3 regions of the Actinoplanes sp. NPDC023801 genome follow, and region 1 is predicted to be linked to each of the others. Evidence: riboswitches for the same ligand, from Rfam matches in the RefSeq annotation. Region 1 holds a riboswitch; each other region holds the start of a gene.
What was found. A riboswitch is a leader RNA that binds a small molecule or an ion and turns the genes downstream of it on or off. The one in region 1 is predicted to bind cyclic di-AMP.

Region 2: linked by a shared signal. The riboswitch ahead of AB0G04_RS17830 (transglycosylase family protein) and the one ahead of AB0G04_RS12615 (NlpC/P60 family protein) in region 1 are both predicted to bind cyclic di-AMP.
Region 3: linked by a shared signal. The riboswitch ahead of AB0G04_RS35835 (C40 family peptidase) and the one ahead of AB0G04_RS12615 (NlpC/P60 family protein) in region 1 are both predicted to bind cyclic di-AMP.

Annotation. Positions count from the first base shown of each region.
Region 1 is NZ_JBFAAI010000005.1:150,362-154,760, reverse strand. Features, by position in the region: gene AB0G04_RS12625 (BlaI/MecI/CopY family transcriptional regulator) at 58-414, shown strand; gene AB0G04_RS12620 (M56 family metallopeptidase) at 411-1,319, shown strand; cyclic di-AMP (ydaO/yuaA leader) riboswitch at 1,460-1,584, shown strand; gene AB0G04_RS12615 (NlpC/P60 family protein) at 1,601-2,590, shown strand; gene AB0G04_RS12610 (MarR family winged helix-turn-helix transcriptional regulator) at 2,747-3,163, opposite strand; gene AB0G04_RS12605 (epoxide hydrolase family protein) at 3,217-4,281, shown strand.
Region 2 is NZ_JBFAAI010000008.1:257,364-261,762, reverse strand. Features, by position in the region: gene AB0G04_RS17840 (GNAT family N-acetyltransferase) at 1-175, opposite strand, end outside; gene AB0G04_RS17835 (saccharopine dehydrogenase NADP-binding domain-containing protein) at 390-1,577, opposite strand; cyclic di-AMP (ydaO/yuaA leader) riboswitch at 1,813-1,986, shown strand; gene AB0G04_RS17830 (transglycosylase family protein) at 1,986-2,540, shown strand; tRNA gene AB0G04_RS17825 (tRNA-Arg) at 2,552-2,624, opposite strand; gene AB0G04_RS17820 (peroxidase family protein) at 2,702-3,100, opposite strand; gene AB0G04_RS17815 (response regulator transcription factor) at 3,417-4,076, shown strand; gene AB0G04_RS17810 (ATP-binding protein) at 4,080-4,399, shown strand, end outside.
Region 3 is NZ_JBFAAI010000030.1:8,170-12,568, forward strand. Features, by position in the region: gene AB0G04_RS35820 (carbon-nitrogen hydrolase family protein) at 1-448, shown strand, start outside; gene AB0G04_RS35825 (alpha/beta hydrolase) at 404-1,279, opposite strand; gene AB0G04_RS35830 (hypothetical protein) at 1,374-1,811, shown strand; cyclic di-AMP (ydaO/yuaA leader) riboswitch at 2,153-2,276, shown strand; gene AB0G04_RS35835 (C40 family peptidase) at 2,283-2,858, shown strand; gene AB0G04_RS35840 (bifunctional diguanylate cyclase/phosphodiesterase) at 2,952-4,399, opposite strand, start outside.

The DNA.
Region 1 (4,399 bases):
CGTTTCGTAGTAGATACTACGACGCGTAGTACGACACGGTGAAGTAGAGTGGGTCACATGGCGAGGAACGATCTCGAACGCGAGGTCATGACGAAGTTGTGGGACGCGGGCGAACCGCTCACCGTCCGGCAGGTGCACGAGCTGCTCAGCCGGGACCGTGACCTGGCGTACACGACCGTGATGACCGTGCTCGACCGGCTCGCCAAGAAGGGCCTGGTCACCCAGCAGCGCGCCGACCGCGCCTACCGGTACGCCCCGGCGCAGACCCGCGAGGAGATGACCGCCGGGGTGATGCTCGACGCGCTCAGCGCCACCCCCGACCGGGACGCCGCTCTCGCGTACTTCATGGGGCAGTTGCCCCCGGAGGCGCTGCGGGCCGCGATGGAGAAGGCCGCCCGTAACATCGAGCGGTGACCGCCCTCCTGCTCGGTGCCCTCGGGCTGACGCTCTCCCTGGCCGCGCCGAGACTGCTGGCGAACGCCCGGTGGACCGACCGGGCGCCGGTCGCCGCGATCCTGCTCTGGCAGTCGCTCACGCTCACCGCCGTGCTCTGCGCGCTCGGCGTGGTGCTGGCCGCGCCCGAGGAGATGTCCCGCGAGGCCGGAGCCCGTCATCCCGAGGTGGTCGCGGCCCTGCTGTTCTCCCTCGCGGTGGCCGCCGTCATCGTGATCCGGCTGCTGATCTCGCTGGGCCGGGTCAGCCACCGCGCGCGGGCCCGGCGCGCCCGGCACCGGATGCTCGTCGACCTGCTCGACCGGGTGGAACGCCACGACGACCTGGGCGGCGAGGAGGTACGGGTGCTCGACGGCCCGCTGCCGCTTGCCTACTGCGTGCCCGGCCGGCACCCGCGGGTGGTGCTCAGCGACGGGGTCCTGCGCGTGCTCGACCGGGAGCAGGTGGACGCGGTCCTCGCCCACGAACGCGCCCACCTGCGGCACCACCACGAGCTGGTGATGGAGTCGTTCACCGCGTTCTACCGGGCGGTGCCGGGACCGCTGCGGTCGAAGGCGCCGCTGGACGCCGTGCACCTGCTGCTCGAGATGGTCGCCGACGACGCCGCCCGGCGCCGGGCGGGGACGGCGCCGCTGCGTACCGCGCTGGCCCGCCTGGCCGACGCCGTCCCCCTGGCGGAGGAGGTGACCGCCGACCCCGAGGGTGAATCCCGGCGTCGCCGGCTGGCCCGGCTGGACGGCCCGGAGCGGAGTTCGGCGGTCCTCACGGTGGCGGCCGCGGCCGGGGCGGCGGGTCTGCTGGTGTTACCCACCGTGATCGTGGTGGTGCCCTGGCTGGCGCGGGCCATGGACAGCTGGCCGTTTTAGACCACCCAGCGTGAACTTAACCGTGCGTACAGTTCGCCGGGGTGTGCGACCTTCATTTGCCGCCTTGATCCGAGTACGGTGGTCCCCGGTTCGACCAGCCCCCCATCGGTCACCCGGCCGATCTGGCGAGCCACCGCCTAATCGCGCCATCGCCTGATCGCGAGCCGGGGAACCGAGCACCTGGGGTGAAGCCGCGGCGACGCGGCCGGGCAGACTTCCCGCCCGAACCCGTCAGCTAACCCGGTCGGCGGCTGAACGGGAAGAAAGGAAGACGCACCAGCGTGAAACGGATTGGCGCGCGTCGCGCCGGCCTCGTGCGCATCGTGCTGTGCGCGGCGGCCGCGGCCGGCATCCTGGTCACGGGACCGGCCGTCGCCCATGCCGAGCCTTCCCCCGCGGAGATCGAGAAAAAGATCGACAAGGAGTGGAACGAGCTCGAGCCCGTCATCGAGGACTACAACGGCACCCACGCCAAGCTGGTCAAGCTGCGCAAGCAGCAGAAGGACCTGGCGAAGACCCTCGCCCCGCTGCAGGCCCAGGTGGACAAGGCGATGGTCCAGGTGAAGGGTCTCGCGGTCGACGCCTACATGCAGGGCCCGCCGGGCACCATGAACGCGATGATCCTGACCGGTTCGCCGACCGGCTTCGTGGACAAGCTGACGCTTCTCGATCAGCTGTCCGCCAACCGGAAGGCCTCGATCGCCGAGGTCGCCAAGCTTCGCGACAAGTACGCCGCCGACAAGGCGACCGTCGACAAGCTGGAGTCCGAGATCGAGGTCCGGGACACCGACCTCGCGACCAAGAGGACGGCGATCGAGAAGGAGATCACCAAGCTCCAGAAGCTCCGTCTCGACGCCTACGGCGATGTCGACGCGAGCGACGGGGAGCTGCGCACCGGCCCCTGCCCGGTCGCGTACACGAACGACAAGGGCGGCCGCGCCGCCCAGAAGGCGTGCGACCTGATCGGCAAGCCCTACGTCTTCGGCTCGAACGGCCCGAACACCTACGACTGCTCGGGCCTGACGCAGGAGGCCTGGGGTGCGGTCGGCGTGCACCTCGAGCACTACACGAAGGATCAGTGGGGCTCCACCAGGGCGGTGAGCCGGAGCGAGCTGAAGCCGGGCGACCTGGTCTTCTACTACTCCGATGTGCACCATGTCGCCCTCTACATCGGCGGCGGCAAGGTGGTGCACGCGCCGCGCACGGGCGACCACGTGCGGATGGCCACCATCGACCGGGGACCTATCGCGGGCTATCGACGCCCGGCCTAGAAACCCCATGCGGAAAGGTCGCCGTCCTCGGACGGCGGCCTTTCTTCATTTCGTACGGGCCACATTTCGTACGGGCCACGAAGGTAACCGGCCCGCGCCCGCGAGCCGGGCGGTCCGCCCCGGCGGGACACGCGACCGCCGAGCTTGAGCGATCCGTCACCGGCTGTGGTGCTCCAACAGCCTGCGCAGCAAGCCGGTGAGCTGTTCCCGTTCGCCCGCCGAGAGCGGCGCCAGCAGCTCGTCCTGGATCGCATCCGCCCGTCCGCTCAGCTCGGCCCCGCGCTCCTGCCCGGCGGCGGTGACCACGACCACGTTGCGCCGCCGGTCCGCCGGATCCGGTGCCCGCTCCACGAAACCGGCCGACTCCAGTTCGTTCAGGGCTCCGACGAGGTCGCTCAGGTGGATCCCGGTGCGCCGCCCGAGCGCTGCCTGACTGGCCGGGCCGTCCGTGATCAGCGACGCCAGCAGCCGGTAGTGACAGCCCTTCGCCCCGGCGGCCGCGAAACCGCCGGCGACGAGCCGGTGCGCGTGCACGGCGGTCTGGGAGAGCAGCCAGCTCGGCAGGTGATCCACGTGACGACGATATCATTCGACGGGCTAACGTTAGTCGGACTAACGTTAGCCGTATGAACGATTTTCGGGTGCACGTCCCGCAAGCCGACCTCGACGACCTGGCCGCGCGCCTCACCCGTACCCGATGGCCCGAAGAAGCGCCCGAGGAGTACGGCATCACCGTGGCCCGGGTGCGCGCACTCGCCGGGCATTGGCTCGAGTTCGACTGGCGCGCCCACGAGGCCGCGCTCAACGCCGTACCGCAGCAGGTCACCGAGATCGGCGGTGACCGCGTCCACTTCTTCCACGCCCGGTCCGCCGACCCGAACGCCCTGCCCCTGCTGCTCACCCACGGCTGGCCCGGCTCCACGGTGGAGTTCCTCGACGTGCTCGGACCGCTCACCGAGTACTTCCACGTGGTGGCCCCGGCAATCCCCGGCTTCGGGCTCTCCGGCCCGACCGGCGGCCGCTGGGCAATCCAGCGGGTGGCCGAGGCCTGGGCCGAACTGATGTCCCGGCTCGGATACCGGCGCTACGGCGCCCAGGGCGGCGACTGGGGCTCCGGCATCTCCCGGCTGCTCGCCACGGTCGCTCCCGAGCGGGTCATCGGCGTGCACGTCAACTACCTGCCGACACCCGGCTCCCCGGACGGGCTCGGACCCGAGGATCAGGACCGTCTCGCCCGGACCATGCGGCTGGCCGCCAACCGGCACCCGCACCAGATCCTGTTCGCCGCGACCCCGCAGACCCCCGCGTACGCCCTCAACGACTCACCGGCCGGACTGCTCGCCTTCATGGCCGAGAAGTTCGACACCTGGGCCGACCCGGCCACACCGGTCCCCGACGACCGCATCGTCGCGAACATCGCCCATCACTGGCTGTTCCGTACCGCCGGCTCGGCCGCACGTCTGATCAAGGAGAGCGGCCTCGGCGGACCGCTCCCGGCCTGCCCGGTCCCGCTGGCCGTCGCGGTTCTTCCCCGTGACATCGTCCAGTCGATCCGCCCGCTGGCCGAGCAGCGCGAGACGATCACCCGCTGGACCGAGTACCCCCGTGGTGGCCACTTCGCGGCCCTGGAGGTGCCCGGCCTCTACACCGCCGACGTGACCGAGTTCTTCCGCACCCTGACAAACCGCTGACCCCCGGCTGTCGCGCACCGCTGTCTCAGCAGCCCCCGAAACAGCGGCACAGTCCAGCCGCAAAGGCCCGGCTGTGCGCCACTGTTGTCTCAGCTGCGCTGAGACAACGGTGTGCGAC
Region 2 (4,399 bases), on a different contig from region 1:
GCAGATAGGCGAGCCCCGCCTCGACGTCGAACGGGGAGGGCATCAGCGTCCAGCGGGCGATGTCCGGCTCGTCGAGCAGCGCGACCAGGTCGTCGAGATCTTCCCCACGCCATTCCCGCAGCACGACGCCGGGGCCCGCCAGCCTCAGCGGGTAGGGCAGCGGGCTGATGGTCACCTTTCCAATCGTGCCGGTAAGACCGGCTTTGGTGCTAGTGGCGACCGGCCGGAAAGCCTGCACGATTCCTTACCGTCAACCGGTCGGATCACGGACACCCTTTCGGGCGGCAAAATCGCACCATGTCGGCACCGATGGGCGCGGACGAGCACTGGGCCCGGCGCCGCGTTCAGCGGCCCGAAGCATTGGCACGTCTTCCACGTGGTGGCCCGGGCTAGATCCGCTGGGCGGTGATCTCCAGTCCGGCGGCGCGCAGCCGGTCGACGAGTGCGTCGCCGATGCCGGTCGCCGGAGTGAGCACGCCACCGCCGATCTTCGGCAGCCGATCGCGGTCGAACACCAGCGCCAGAGCGGATTCGCCGAGCATGACGGCCGTCGCGGCGTACCCCGGATCGCCCTTGGCCTTGACCCGCGCCCGGTAGCGTGCCCCGGTTGTCGTCGTCGTGACGATGTCCATGGTGAAGTGTCCGTTGCGCTGGACGTCCTCGCTCGGCCCGGCGCCCGGTGCCGGCAGGACACGATCCAGGACGAACCGCAGCGGCGGCACCGCGAAGCCGACGACCAGGGCGCTCAGTGCGGTCTTGAGGGCCGCGGCGGCGAACGCGTTCTTGACCCGCATCACCTCGCGATAGCGGAACCGGCGGCCGTACGCCCAGCCGCGCAGCGCGTTGCTGCGCCGGACGACCCGGGTGTTGTAGGACGCCATCACGAACGGCGCGAGGTGGCCGCGGAGACCGGGGTCCACATCCGAGGCCGGCATGCTGGGCATGTCCGGCTGGCGGCCGAGGTCCGGCTCGGACCCGCGGTCGGGGCTGAGCGAGTACGGGCTGGCACCGATCCGCCGCAGCCGGGAGTCCTTCTTCATCACGTCGACCTGGTGGCGCATCGAGTCGATGGTGCCGCCGCTGAAACCGCCGCGCAGGTGGGTGACGACCAGTGTGGTGTCGGTGAGTTCGCCTTCGCCGTCCGCCGCCACCTGCGCATGCAGGACGTGCACTCCGATGTCGGACGGAATCGAGTCGAAGCCGCAGGAGTGCACGATCCGGGCTCCGGTGCGCCGGGCGGTCTCATGGTTCTCGTCGATGCTGTCCCGTGCGAAGAGCACCTCACCGGTGAGGTCCACGTAGTCGGTGCCGGTTTCGGCGCAGACGCGGGCCAGCAGCTTGCCGTACTTCGCGTACGGCCCGACGGTGGTCACCACCACGCGGGTGCGGGCGGCCATCGTGGTCAGCGCCTGCTCGTCGTCCGCGTCGGCGATCACGACGGGCAGGTTCAGTCCCAGACGCTCGAGTTTCTCCGCGGATCGACCGGCCAATGCGATCCGGGTGCCCTCCGGCGCGTGTCCGGTGAGGTGCCGCGCCACGAGCGCGCCGACGAAACCCGAGGCGCCGTAAACGATCACGTCAAATTCCTGCGGTTGATCGTCCGTGCCGGATGATTCGCTCGCGAGCTCGCTCATGGCTGCCGATTGTGCACCCTCGGTGGAGGGTTGGGAACCCGGTGCGCCGCGCCGAAACCAGCGCAATATCCACACAAAGGAAGATCAAAGCCGCTAATTTGTGACTTACAACTCCATTGCCGCGTCTCGCGTTACCTCGGAGCGCGGCAAGTCGCAGCCCGCGAGAAGGCGGGCACCGTGGCCGGAAACGCCGAGTCCAGCCGTCGGCCACGGTTCAACGAAACCCAGGCATGGAGCGGGGGACCCAAGAGTTCCTCGGCGCTACGGCGCCTCGGGGTGAAGCCGCCGACGGCGGCCGGGCACCTCTGCCCGAACCCGACAGCTGACCTCGTAGGCGTGGAGGAAAAGCTCATGGTTCAGATTCGTCAGCAGCTCCACCGCGCGGTCGGCCTGATGGCCGCGAGCCTCGCCGGAAGTGTGGCCCTGGCCGGGCCCGCCGAACCGGCGGCTGCCTCGATCAACTGGGATGCCATCGCACGATGCGAGTCCGGGGGCAACTGGAGCATCAACACCGGGAACGGCTACTACGGGGGACTGCAGTTCAGCCGGAGCACGTGGCGGGCCTACGGCGGTACGAGGTACGCGAGCACCGCGAACCGGGCCACCAGGTCCGAACAGATCCAGATCGCCGAACGGGTGCTGCGCGGTCAGGGACTGGGAGCGTGGCCGCACTGCGGCCGGCGCAACGCGTTCAAGGCGGCGTCCCGCGGCAGTGTGCGGTCGGTGTCGTCGAACCGGACGACAAGGGCCTCCGGCGGCACCTACGTCGTCCGGCGTGGCGACACGCTGGCCCGGATCGCGGCGCGGCACGACGTCCGGGGTGGGTGGCGAGCCCTTTACCGGACGAACGCGCACGTCCTGCACAGCCCGCACCACCTGCGGGTGGGGCAGCGCTTGAAGCTTTAGAAGTGCAGAAGTGGGCCCGGCGCGATTTGAACGCGCGACCTACCGCTTAGGAGGCGGTTGCTCTATCCACTGAGCTACGAGCCCGACGTTGCTGAGGGTACCAGCAGCCGGGGCCCGGATCGGCGCGGCCGACCCGGGCCCCGGCAAGAACCGGCGGTTGATCAGGCGAGGTCGAAACGGTCCAGGTTCGCGACCTTGACCCGCGCCTTGACGAAGTCGGTGACCAGCTTCTCCTTGGCGTCGTCGCTGCCGTGGACCTCGGCCTGCGCGCGCAGCACCGAGTTCGACCCGAAGATCAGGTCGGCCCGGGTGGCGGTCCACCTGACCTCACTGGTCCGGCGGTCACGGCCCTCGAAGGTCTCACCGTCGGGGTCGGTCGCCGACCAGGTGATGCCGAGGTCGAGCAGGTTGACGAAGAAGTCGTTGGTCAGCACGCCCGGGGTGCCGGTGAAGACGCCGTGCGGGCCGGTGCCGTGGGTCTTGCCGAAGGTGTGGCCGCCGGCGATGAGCGCCACGGTCTCCTCGTCGTTCATGCCCATCCGGCCGAACGTGTCACGGATGTCCCGGTGCGAAGCGCTGCTCGCCGGAGCCTCCGCCGCCGCGGCCGTCGAAGGTCCGGTAGGTGCCGGCGCTGTGCCACGCCATCCGGATCATGAGCGGCCGTAGTGGCCGAAGTCGGCGGGCCACCAGTCCTGCGAGTCGGAGTCCTCCGGGTAGCGAGCGATCAGCCGGCGTGAAGTCTGCACTGCTTTTCTGGAATGAGTAAAGAAAACGAGACGCCGGTGATCGTGGCCACGCGATGGATACCGCCGGGTTGCCTCCGGGTCGTTATCGTGGCTGCCGGATCAGTGCTGCCATCGACGGGGGTTACACAACGTGCGGGTGTTGGTGGCAGATGACGAGCGGATCCTCGCCGACACCGTGGCGGACGGGCTACGGCAGTTCGCGATGGCGGTCGACGTCGTCTACGACGGTGACAGTGCGTTACAGCGCATGAGCGTCAATCGGTACGACGTGGCGATCCTGGACCGCGACATGCCGGGCGTCACCGGCGACGAGGTGTGCACCCGGGCCGTCGACTCGGGCACCGCGACGCGCCTGCTCCTGCTGACCGCCGCCGCCGGGATCCGCGACCGGGTCGAAGGGCTCGGCCTCGGCGCCGACGACTACCTGACCAAGCCGTTCGCGTTCGCCGAGCTGGTGGCCCGGGTGCAGGCGCTGGCCCGGCGTTCGGCGGCGCCGCTGAAACCGGTGCTGGAACAGGACGGGGTGCTGCTCGACACGACCCGGCACTTCGCCTCACGGGACGGGCTGACCCTCAACCTCACGCCGAAGGAGTTCGCCGTGCTCCGGGTGCTCCTGCGCGCCGGCGGACAGGTCGTCAGCGCCGAGGAACTGCTCGAACAGGCCTGGGACGAGAACGCCGACCCGTTCACCAACTCGGTCCGCGTCACGATCATGACGTTGCGCAAGAAGCTCGGCGAGCCGCCGGTCATCCACACCGTGCCGCGCGTGGGTTACCGGCTGGGACGGTGACGGGTGCTCGCCCCGAGCCGGCGGGCCATGGTCGTCTGCGCGACCGCCTTCCTGGCCGGCGTCACGGCGCCGGGCCTCCTGGAGGTGCTGCTGCGCCGGCTGCGGACCGCCGGAGCGGTGGTGTGCGGACCGGGCCCCGAACGCTCCGCGGTCTGCGAGGCGGTCGCCCGGCACGACGGCTGGCAGATCATGGCGGCGCTCGTGGTGACCTTCCTGGCCCTGCTCGTGGTGGCCCGGACCGCGGCACGCTGGACGCTCCAGCCGTTCCGCCAGCTGGTGCCGGCGATCACGAGTGTCGGGCCGCAGAACCTCGGATACCGGAT
Region 3 (4,399 bases), on a different contig from region 1:
CGGCGTGACTGCCGCCGTACAGCTGTGTCGTGAGATTCGTTTCCCCGAGCAGTGGCAGCACCTGGCCGCCTCCGGCGCGAGGTTCTTCGCCTATCTCACCAACGCCGCCAATCCACGGGAGCCGGCGGGCGTCTGGCGCAGCCACCTGATCAGCCGCGCCGCCGAGAACCAGCGTTTCGTCCTGGCCGCCAACATCCCGCACCCCGACCAGCACTGCCCCAGCCTGATCGTGTCACCGCGCGGTGAGGTGCTGGCCGAGTTGCCGATGGGCCGGCCCGGAACGCTGCGGCACACGATCGACCTGACCGAGACCAGCGACTGGTACCTCGAGCAGCGCCGCCAGGACGTCGTGGCCGTGCGATACCGCGACGGCGGCGGCGCGGCCATGCCCGTGACGGCCGGTTCAGAGCCGGATCAGGTCGGCTACCTCCTCGGGCAGACCGGGTGAGGTCAAGACGTGGCCCATTCCCGGCACGATCTGCAGCACCGCGCCCGGGATCGCGGCGGCCAGGGCCTGCCCGTGACGGAGCGGGAACACCGGGTCCTGGTCACCGTGGACGATCGTGGCCGGCGCGGTGATGGACGACAGTGGGGCGTGCAGGTCGGGGGTGTCCACATACGCGGCCCGGTCGTGGTTGGCCGCGGCCGCCGGGTCGGTGGCCCGTGACAGCGCCAGCTCCAGCATCGCCCGGGCGGCCTGCTCGTCGTACGGCCGGACGGGCCCGTTGAAGACCTTGAACAGGGCCACATCGGACTCCCCGCCCGGTGGTAGCCCGGCGGCCAGATGCGCCAGGAACGCCGGTGCCGGCGGCGGCAGATCATCGGGGTCGGGTGGCAGCCCGGCCTGCGCCCGTGTCGTTGCCGGCCTCGGATCACGACCCATCGGCGTGCTCGACATCACCGTCAAGGACCGCACCCGGTCCGGCGCGTGCACGCCCAGCCACTGTGCGATGACACCGCCCAGCGAGGCCCCGGCCACATGGGCGGCCGCAAGTCCGTAACCGTCCAGTACGGCCAGACAGTCGCGCGCCATGTCTCCGATCGTGTACGGATGGGCGTCGAAGTCGACGACGCTGGACCGCCCGGTGTCCCGATGGTCGAATCGGATCACCTGGACCCCGCGCTCGACCAGCCGGCCGACCAGCGCATCGGGGCAGCTGATCCCCTGAGCGGCCGACCCCATGATCATCAGAACGGCCGGAAGCCCGGGATCCCCGGCCCGCTCGGTCCAGATCCGCAGCGGCCCGGAGGGGACGAATCGCTCGTGTGCGTCGACCATGGCGGCACGGTAGCCGCTGCCCGACGTCCGGCGCCGGTATTTACCGCGCGGTGCGGCCCTGTCACGGATCACCCGCCTGTGTCGTCGTACAGCCATGACGATCAGAGCGAAACAATGGGCCATCGGGCTGCTGGCGATCTCGGCAGCGGTCGTCGGCGTCTGGGCGGCGGCGTTCCCGCTGTCCTTCTACACGGATTTCCCGGCGCCGGGCCGTCGTTGGGTGTCGTCCCTCGGGCCGTACAACGAGCACCTGGTCCGTGATGTGGGTGGCCTCTATCTGGCGCTGCTCGTGCTCAGCGTGTGGGCGTGGCGACGGCCCACCCCGTCGTCGCTGCGCGTGGCGGGCGGTGCGTGGCTGATCTTCGGAGCCGAGCATTTCCTCTGGCACGTGCTGCATCTGGACGGGCTGTCCGCCATCGACAAGGCCGGCAACGTGGTGGCACTCGGGGGCGTGCTCGTGCTCGCGGTCCTGCTGGTACTGCCCGGCAGAGCGGTTCCCGCCTCCGAGACTGTTGCGTCACAGGCCGTTTAACCCCCGGGGGGTATGCGAACAGGGAGTGACGGCTCGGGTCTTCAGTGTTCCCTTTCACAGATCATTCTCACCACGGAGTAACCGGTGATGAGCACAGCGTTCCCATAAACCTCGCAGTGGTCTTCCAAACCGGACATGCCCCGGTATGCCAATTACGCTGCGTCACCGGCGGGGCGGGCCGGCACCGTCACGGGCCGCGCTATCAAGGATGAGCGGCGGGCACCTGCTCGCCGGTCGTGCCGAACGGACCACGCCGAGCCCTGCCCCGGTCCGGCGGCACGAACCGCATGACCAGTCATGAGGCAATCGGGGGCAGGGACGGGGGAACCACACATCGGCCCTCGACCGGTACGCCGTCCGCGGCGGCCCGGCCGGAGGGCCTCGGGGTGAAGCCGCTACCGCGGCCGGGCAAACCTTCGCGCCCGAATCCGACAGCTAACCTCGCAGGCGTGCCGGAGGGAATACTTCACCGTGCGCGTAAGCACCTCGAGCCGGCCCGCCCGTACCCTGGGAGCCGGCACTGTCGCCCTGTCCGTTGGTCTCGGCCTTCTCACCGGCGGACTCGGCACACCACGAGCGGCCACCGCCGCCCCCCAGACGTCGAACGTCGCCGCCACCTGGGCATTGCCCCAGACCGGCGCCGCGATGAGCCGGGCCACCGTCACCGTCCGGATCGCCACCGCCAAAGCACAGGCGGCGGGCACCCGGGTCGTGACCGAGGCAGCCCGGCACAAGGGCAAGAAGTACAAGTTCGGCGCGGCCGGCCCCAAGCGGTTCGACTGCTCCGGCTTCACGCTCTACGTCTACAAGAAGGCAGCCGGCAAGAAGCTGCCGCACAAGGCCAATCTGCAGCAGCGATACGGCAAGGCCGTGGCCAAGTCGAACAAGCGCCCGGGTGACCTGATCATCATCCGCAAGGGCTCGCGCGGCACGCACGCCGGCATCTACGCCGGCGGCGGCAAGATGTGGTCGGCACCGCGGACCGGCAAGACGGTCAGCAAGCAGAAGATCTGGAGCAAGAGCTACGTCGTCCGGCGCCTGGTCTGACCCGGACAGCGGATGCCGCCCGTACCCGGCCACGTCGGCGGGTACGGGCGGCATCGTTGCGGAGGGGGCCCGGTGCTGTCCGGCGAGGGCGGATCACGCCGCCACGGTGGCGGGCCGCCCGATGAGGGCGCTCAGGGCGGCGGCCGTCATGGGACGGGCGAGGTGGTACCCCTGCGCGAGGTCGCAGCCGATCTCACGCAGGGCGTTCATCGTCTCCTCGTCCTCGATGCCCTCGGCCACGACCCGGAGACCGAGGGTGTGCCCCAGCTCGGCGGTGGAGGCCACCAGGGCGAGGCTGCCGGGGTCGGTCGCGATGTCCTTGACGAAGGACCGGTCGATCTTGAGCTCGTCGAGCGGCAGCAGCCGCAGGTACGTCATCGACGAGTATCCGGTCCCGTAGTCGTCGATGGAGGTCTTCACGCCGAGTGCGCGGATGCGTTCCAGGGTCTCGATCGCCGTGCCGGGGTCGTTCATGATGCTGTGCTCGGTGACCTCGATACACAGCTGGTCGCCGGGGACACCGGTCTCGTGCAGGAGCGCGGCGACCCGGTCCGGGAACGCGGTGTCCAGCAGGGTCCGGGTGGAGATATTGACGGCGACCGGGATCCGGTGGCCGGCGTCGAGCCACTCGCGTGCCTGCGTCAGGGCCTGGGTCAGCACCTGGTGGGTGAACCGGTGGATCAGGGTGGTGGCTTCCAGCACGGGGATGAACTCGCCGGGCGAGATGGCCCCCTTGGCCGGGTGGGACCAGCGGGCGAGCGCTTCCACTCCGGCCAGCTCACCCGTACCGATATCGATCTTGGGTTGGTAGTGGAGGGTGATCTCGTCGCCGGTGTCCAGGGCCCGGCGCAGGTCACCGAGCAGGGTCAGCCGGGCACTGCTGTCGTCGTCGGTGTGGCCGGCGGCGAACCGGCGGAATCCGAGGTGCTCCCGCTTGGCACGGTTCATGGCGGTGTCGGCGTGCCGTAACACCGTCGGCACGTCCTCCCCGGGCCCGGCCGTGGCAGCGCCGATGCTGACCTCGAGGTCGATGGTGAGATCGTCGATGATGAACGGGTCGCCGAAGGCACCGGTCAGCCGGGCCGCGACGTCCTCGCCGGCGCCCGGATCGGTGTCGTACAGCAGTACGGCGAACTCGTCGCCGCCGAGCCGGGCGACGAAGTCGTGCTCCCGGACCGAGGCCCGCAGACGCCGGCTGACGTGGGTGAGCAGCAGGTCGCCGGTGCGGTGGCCGAGCTGCTCGTTGACGTCACGGAAGCCGTCGAGGTTGGCCACCAGCACGGTGACCCGCCCCCGCCCGGCCCGGTCCCTGCGGCGGCGGTGGCTGGCGGCCTCGGCGAGTGTGCGGCAGGTCCGGGTGGTGAAGGCGTTACGGTTCGGCAGCAGGGTCAGCGGGTCCGTGGCGGCGGTGGCCTCCACCTGACGCCGGTGCGCCCGCGCGGCGTATCCGAACAACAGCAGCACCGCCAGACTGACGACGAACGCCAGACCGTTGCGCCACAGCAGCTGATGCGACTCGCGCTGCCCGGCCGCCTGCCGGG